Cereibacter sphaeroides 2.4.1: one gene and its partner. The protein of the gene in region 2 interacts with the protein of the main gene of each other region in a pairwise test. Links are inferred from orthologs where the notes say so. Each region holds a gene or a part of one and is shown on either strand. Other genes may lie near its edges.

Region 1 (3,250 bases), 120 kb from region 2 along the record:
CCAAGGCCGTATTTCCCGTCGCAGGACTGGGCACGCGCTTTCTGCCGGCGACCAAGTCGATCCCGAAAGAGATCATGACGCTGGTCGACCGCCCCCTGATCCAATATGCGATCGATGAGGCTCGGGCGGCCGGCATCAAGGAATTCATTTTCGTCACCTCGCGCGGCAAGAGCGCGCTCGAGGATTATTTCGACAATGCGCCCGAACTCGAAGCCGCGCTGAAGAAGCCCGGCAAGGAGCATCTGCTCGACGTGCTGGAAAGCACCAACATGGAAAGCGGCGCCATCGCCTATGTCCGCCAGCACAAGGCGCTGGGCCTTGGCCATGCGGTCTGGTGCGCGCGCCGCCTGATCGGCGACGAGCCCTTCGCGGTGATGCTGCCGGATGACGTGATCGCGGCCGAGAAGCCCTGCCTGCAGCAGATGGTGGAGGCCTACGAACAGACCGGCGGCAACATGGTGGCCGCGATGGAAGTGCCGCCCGAGAAAGCTTCGGCCTATGGCGTGCTCTCGGTCGCCGAGGACATGGGCTCGATCGTCAAGGTCAATGGCATGGTCGAGAAACCGAAGGAAAATCCGCCGTCCAATCTTGCCGTGATCGGGCGCTACATCCTGACGCCGCAGGTTCTGAACAACCTGAACCGCAAGAAGGAAGGCGCCGGGGGGGAGATCCAGCTGACCGATGCGATCGCCGAAGAGATCGACGAGTCCGGCAAGGTCTACGGCTTCCGCTTCCGCGGCCAGCGCTACGACTGCGGCTCGAAGGCAGGCTTCCTGCAGGCGACCGTGGCCTTCGGCCTCGCGCGCCCCGAGCTGCGGGACGAGTTCTCGGGCTACCTGCACGACATGCTGGCTCTGGAGAAGGCGGCGCAATAACCGCCCGACATGCAGTTCGGCCCCCGGGTTCGGCGTTCCTGACGCGCCGGCCCGGGGGCCGTTTTCATTTCCGGATGCGGTCGGGTTCGCTGAGACCGCCGTTCGCGACACGGCCTTGCCGCTCCGCGCCGCCTGACCGGACAAGACAGGCCTTTTTCGCGTCAGTCGCGCGGGATCCTCGGCGCTGCTGCGCCTGAACGATGGTTTGTGCATCGGAGGTCCGGGTCAGGCCGGCATCGGGATGGGCAGGGCCAAACCCGAGCCGCTCTGCGGACCCGGCCTCCGCCTGTCCCGCAGGCCACGGCCGCTCTCGCAGATCCGGCCCACACGGGTCGACGGACACCGCGTTGATCTCGCTCGCTAAAACAGAGGATGTGATGAAGAACGGGCGGCACGGGGCCGCCCCGGGACCGTTCAGGCGGCCTGCGGAGCGCGGGTCTCGGTGAGGATCGCGTGCAGCTTGGCCGGGTCGGTGTTCGACCGGAGCTTGGTGCAGACGCCCGCGTCGCGCATGGTGCGCGAGACGAGCGCCAGAGCCTTCAGGTGATCGACGCCCGAATCCTTGGGCGCGAACAGGGCGAAGACCAGATCCACCGGCTGGCGGTCGACGCTGTCATAGTCGAGCGGTTTCTCGAGGCGCAGGAACACCCCCACGATCCGGTCGAGATCCTCGAGCCGGGCATGGGGCAGGGCGATGCCATGCCCGACGCCGGTCGGCCCCAGGCTCTCGCGCTCCTGCAGGCCGTCGATGGCGACCGACGCATTCAGAGCATAGGCCTGCGCGGCGACCTCTCCCAGTTCCTGGAAGAGGCGCTTCTTGCTCGTGACCTGGCTCAGAACCCGAACGGCTCCTGGCATCAGAAGTTTGGATAGTTCCATGGGCGGTCGCTTGTCCTGCGCCTCGGGCGCGCGCTATTTGCTGTTGCGCGGGTCGATCCAGCCGATGTTCCCGTCATCCCGACGGTAAACGACGTTCACCCCGCCATGACCTTCATTGCGGAAGACAAGCATGCTCTGGCCGGCGAGTTCCAGCTGCATGACGGCCTCGCCGACGGTGATCGAAGGAACCTTCGTCTCCATCTCGGCGATCACCATCGGCTGAAGGTTCTCGACCTCACCATCCTCGGCTTCCTCGGATGCGGCGAGGATATAGGAGGAACCCGGACCGAATTCAACCGGGGCCGTCCGCTCGCGGTGATGGTCGCGGAGGCGGCGCTTGTAGCGACGGAGCTGCTTGTCCATCTTCTCGCGGCAGCTCTCGAAGGCGGCGTAGATTTCGGTCGCACGGCCGGTCGCCTGGGCCGTCAGACCCGTCGACAGATGGATCGTGGATTCGCAGACATGTTCATGCGCAACGCGCGAAAAGACGATCGTCGCCTCGGTGGGACGCTGGGCATACTTCTCGATCACCTCGCCAAGTTCGGATTTGACGTGAGTCTGAAGCGCTTCACCGATGTCGATCTGTTTCCCGCTGATCTGGTATCGCATGATTCCTCCTTTTGACTCGGCAAGGCCAGTCCGCCCCAGACCGGGGTGCCCGCCGACTGTTATTGCTGACGCGGGCAAACGCCGGGATCCACGAGGCCTGGCCGGAGAGCGGGGCCTGAGCGGATCGGCGGCGAGGGCGGGTTCTGCACGCATCAAGGTCATTTGGCTGCTTTTGGCGCGCGGTTGTCAACAGCAAGCTCACGCCCTTCGACTGAGCCGAAAGCATCAGGAGATGCGGAAGTTCTGGCCCAGATAAACCCGCCTCACCGTTTCGTCGCGGACCACCTCTTCGGTGGTGCCGCTCTTGAGCACGGTGCCGTCGTGCAGGATGTAGGCTCTGTCCACAATCTCAAGCGTTTCCCGCACATTGTGGTCGGTGATGAGGACGCCGATACCCCGGCTCTTGAGGTCGTGCACCAGCCCGCGAATCTCGCCCACCGCGATCGGATCGACCCCTGCGAAGGGCTCGTCAAGCAGCAGATAGCGCGGATCTGCGGCAAGACACCGCGCAATCTCCACCCGGCGCCGCTCGCCGCCCGAGAGAGCGAGCGCGGGCGTCCGCCGCAGGTGCGCGATCGAGAATTCGCCGAGCAGCTCCTCGAGCCGTTCGCGCCGCGTGTGCGGGTCCTTCTCGGTGATCTCGAGGACGGCAAGGATGTTGTCCTCGACCGACAGGCCGCGGAAGATCGAGACCTCCTGCGGCAGGTAGCCGATCCCCATCCGTGCGCGGCGATACATGGGCAGGGCGGTGACGTCGCGGCCCTCGATCATGACCTGCCCGCCCTCGGGGCTGACGAGGCCCGCGATGGCATAGAAGCAGGTCGTCTTTCCCGAGCCGTTGGGGCCGAGCAGGGCCACGACCTCGCCGCGGTCGAGATGCATCGTGA
Region 2 (3,553 bases):
CCGTTCGTGGGGATCAAGATCATCGACATGGGCCTCGTGGCCCTCGGCCTCGCCTGAAAGGAGCCTGCCATGATGACCCATCTCCGCCCCGCGCTGGCGAGCCTTCTGGCGCTGAGCCTGCTGACCGGCGTGGCCTATCCGCTGGCCCTGACCGGCATCGCCGCCGTCATCGCCCCCGACCGCGCCGCGGGCAGCCTGATCCTGCGCGAGGGGCAGGTCGTGGGCTCGGCCCTGATCGGGCAGGGCTTCGACGGCCCGGGCTATCTGCATCCCCGCCCCTCGGCGAGCGACTGGAACGCGGCCGGCACCTTCGCCTCGAACCTCGGCCCGACCTCGGCTGCGCTGCTGGCCGAAGTGCAGGAGCGGCAGGCGGCTTACGAGGCCCGGAACGGTGCCTCCGCCCCGGTGGATGCGGTCACCGCCTCGGGCAGCGGGCTCGATCCCCATGTCTCGCCGGCCAATGCCCGGGCGCAGGCGGCCCGCATCGCCCGCGCCCGCGGCCTGGACGAGGCTGCCGTGCGCCGCCTGATCGAGGCCCATGTCGAGCCGCCGCTGCTGGGTCTCTGGGGGCAGGCGCGGGTCGATGTGCTGGCCGTTAACCTCGCGCTCGATGCGGCCGGGGCCTGATCCATGGCGGACGAGGATCTCCGTCCCGAACCCGAGGCGCTTCTGGCGGAAGCCGCGCGCGAGGGCCGGGGGCGGCTCAAGATCTTCCTCGGGGCGGCGCCGGGCGTGGGCAAGACCTTCGCCATGCTCGAGGCCGCCCGCCAGCGGCTGCGCGAGGGTACCGACGTGGTGGCGGGCGTGATCGAGACCCACGGCCGCGCCGAGACCGAGGCGCTGGTCCATGACCTTCCCGTGGTGCCGCGCCGCCCCGGCTACTACCGCGGCCGCATCCTCTCCGAGATGGATCTCGACGCGCTGCTGGCCCGGCGGCCCCGGCTGGCGCTGATCGACGAGCTGGCCCACACGAACCTCGAGGGCAGCCGGCACGAGAAGCGCTGGCAGGATGTCGAGGAGGTGCTGGCCGCGGGCATCGATGTGTGGACCACGCTCAACGTCCAGCATGTCGAGACGCTGAACGATGCCGTGGCGCGGATCACCGGCATCCGCGTGCGCGAGACGGTGCCGGACCGGATCCTCGACACCGCCGACGAGATCGAGCTGATCGATCTCTCGCCCGAGGATCTGATCGCGCGGCTGCGCGCGGGCAAGGTCTATGTGCCCGAGCAGGCGGCGCGGGCGGTGCAGAACTTCTTCGCCAAGGGCAACCTGACGGCGCTGCGCGAGCTGGCGATGCGGGCCGCGGCCGACCGGGTGGATGCGCAGCTGCGCGAGCACATGGCCGCCAATGCGATCCCCGGCCCCTGGCCCGCGCAGGAGCGCCTCCTTGTCTGCGTCTCGGACAGTCCCGCGGCGCGGAATGCGATCCGGGCGGCCAAGCGGTCGGCGGATCGGGCGCGGGTCGAGTGGATCGCGCTGTCGGTGACCTCGCCCCGGATCGAGACCCTGCCCGAGGGCGCGCGCGACGATCTGGCGCTGGCCCTCCGGCTGGCCGAGCGGCTGGGCGCCACGGTGGCGAGCCTGCAGGCCGGCGGCGACGTGGCGCGCGAGATCCTCGATTTTGCGCGCCGGAACAATGTCCGCCGCATCATCGTGGGGCGGCCCCGCCCCCGGTCCACGCTCCACGCTCTGGCTCACCCCTTTCGCGAGCGGGTGGCCGAGCGCCTGTTGCGGCTCGGGACCGAGTTCGAGGTGACGCTGGTCTCGGCGGAGCCCGGGCGCGCGCGGCCGCAGGCCCGGCGCCTGCCCGCCCTGTCCTTCCCCGCGACGGGCTGGGCGCTGCTCGCCACCGCGCTCGCCTCGGGCGCCGCCTGGGTCGTGGACCGGATGCTGCCGGTGGCGAGCCTCGCGCTTCTCTTCATGACGGCCGTCATCGTGGTGGCCACGCGCTTCGGCCGCTGGGCCTCGGCCCTGACCGCCGTCTCGGGCTTCTTTGCCTACAATTTCTTCTTCACCGAGCCGCGGCTGACCTTCACCGTTCACTATCGCGACCAGATCCTGACGCTGGGCCTGTTCCTCGCGGCCTCGCTGCTGACGGGGGGCCTTGCGGCCGAACTGCGGGCGCGGGTCGATGCGCAGCGCGCGGCCGCCGACCGGATGGGGAAGCTCTACGATTTCAGCCGGCGCGTCGCGGCCGCGGCGGCCTTCGACGATGTGGTCTGGGCCGCCGTCAGCCATGTGAGCATGACGCTGGCCTGCCGGACGGTGCTTCTCGTGCCCGAGGGCGAGCGGCTTGCGGTGGCCGGGGGCTTCCCGCCCGAGGATCGGCTGGAGCTGCGCGACATGTCGGCTGCGCGCTACGCCTGGCAGCGGGGCGAGGAGGCGGGGCGCGGCTCGGCCACGCTGCCCGCGGCCGACTGGCTCTTCCTGCCGATCCGGGCGGGCGAGCGGCGGCTGGGCGTGGTGGGGGTGGCCTACGAGGGCGGGCGCAGCTTCTCGCCGGTGGACCGCCGCCTGCTCGATGCGCTGATCGATCAGGTGGCGCTGGCGATGGAGCGGGTGCGTCTGGCCGAGGATCTGGAGGGCGCGCGGCTGGCGGCCGAGACCGACCGGCTCCGGACGGCGCTTCTGTCCTCGGTGAGCCACGATCTGCGCACGCCGCTCGTGACCATCATCGGCGCCGCTGGCAGCCTCGCCGAGCCGGGGGCGCTTCCGCCCGAGGCGCAGCAGGCCTTGGCGGAAACGATCCGCGAGGAGGGCGAGCGGCTCGACCGCTACGTCCAGAACCTGCTCGACATGACCCGGCTCGGCCACGGGGCGCTGAAGCCGGCGGTCCAGCCCTCGGATCTGGCCGAGCTGGTGGGTGCGGCGCGCACGCGCCTGGCCGCCGTGCTGCGCGGCCACCGGCTCGGGACCGATCTGCCGCCCGATCTGCCCGCCGTGCTGGTCGATCCGGTGCTGACCGAGCAGGTTCTGGTCAATATCCTCGACAATGCCGCGAAATATGCGCCTCCGGGCAGCCCGATCACTCTGGCGGCGCGGCTTGACGCGGGGCGGGTGGTGCTGTCGGTTGCCGACGAGGGGCCGGGCATCCCGCCGGCCGACCGCGAGAAGGTCTTCGACATGTTCTACCGCGTCGCGGGCACGGACCGGCGGCGGGCGGGCACCGGGCTGGGCCTCGCCATCTGCCGCGGCCTTCTCGAGGCGCAGGGCGGCACGATCCGGGCCGAGGCCGCACGGCCGGACGGGCAGGGGACGCGCATCCTGCTGACCCTGCCGGTGGCGCCGTGACCGGGCCCGCACGCATCCTGATCGTCGATGACGAGCCGCCGATCCGGCGCTTCCTGCGCGTGGCGCTCGAGGCCGAGGGCCATCGCGTGACCGAGGCCGCCAGCGTGCGCGAGGGGATCGACCGCGCCGCCCTCGATGCGCCGACGCTGGTGATCCTCGATCTCGGCCTGCCCGACGGCGACGGGATCGAGGTGCTCCGTACCGTCCGGGGCTGGTCGCAGGTGCCGGTGATCGTGCTCTCGGTGCGCAGCGACGAGGC

The links.
Region 1: the proteins of RSP_RS14720 (region 2) and RSP_RS14180 interact in binary tests that used the Escherichia coli proteins (3 or more experiments, as listed by UniProt). The link is inferred for Cereibacter sphaeroides 2.4.1 from one-to-one orthologs.

The regions. Positions count from the first base shown.
Region 1 is NC_007493.2:2,918,907-2,922,156, reverse strand. The notes cover bases 23-2,964. They hold RSP_RS14180 (PTS sugar transporter subunit IIA), read right to left. Parts: upstream 1,755-2,964; coding sequence 1,290-1,754; downstream 23-1,289. Other genes in these bases: lptB (LPS export ABC transporter ATP-binding protein), read right to left, coding at 2,589-2,964; hpf (ribosome hibernation-promoting factor, HPF/YfiA family), read right to left, coding at 1,788-2,363; galU (UTP--glucose-1-phosphate uridylyltransferase GalU), read left to right, coding at 23-875. Also shown: more of galU, read left to right, coding at 1-22; more of lptB, read right to left, coding at 2,965-3,250. UniProt on the Escherichia coli protein: Seems to have a role in regulating nitrogen assimilation.
Region 2 is NC_007493.2:3,034,751-3,038,303, forward strand. The notes cover bases 250-3,494. They hold RSP_RS14720 (sensor histidine kinase), read left to right. Parts: upstream 250-630; coding sequence 631-3,294; downstream 3,295-3,494. Other genes in these bases: kdpC (potassium-transporting ATPase subunit KdpC), read left to right, coding at 250-627; RSP_RS14725 (response regulator), read left to right, coding at 3,291-3,494. In the rest of the region: potassium-transporting ATPase subunit KdpB, read left to right, coding at 1-57; more of kdpC, read left to right, coding at 70-249; more of RSP_RS14725, read left to right, coding at 3,495-3,553. UniProt on the Escherichia coli protein: Member of the two-component regulatory system KdpD/KdpE involved in the regulation of the kdp operon. KdpD may function as a membrane-associated protein kinase that phosphorylates KdpE in response to environmental signals.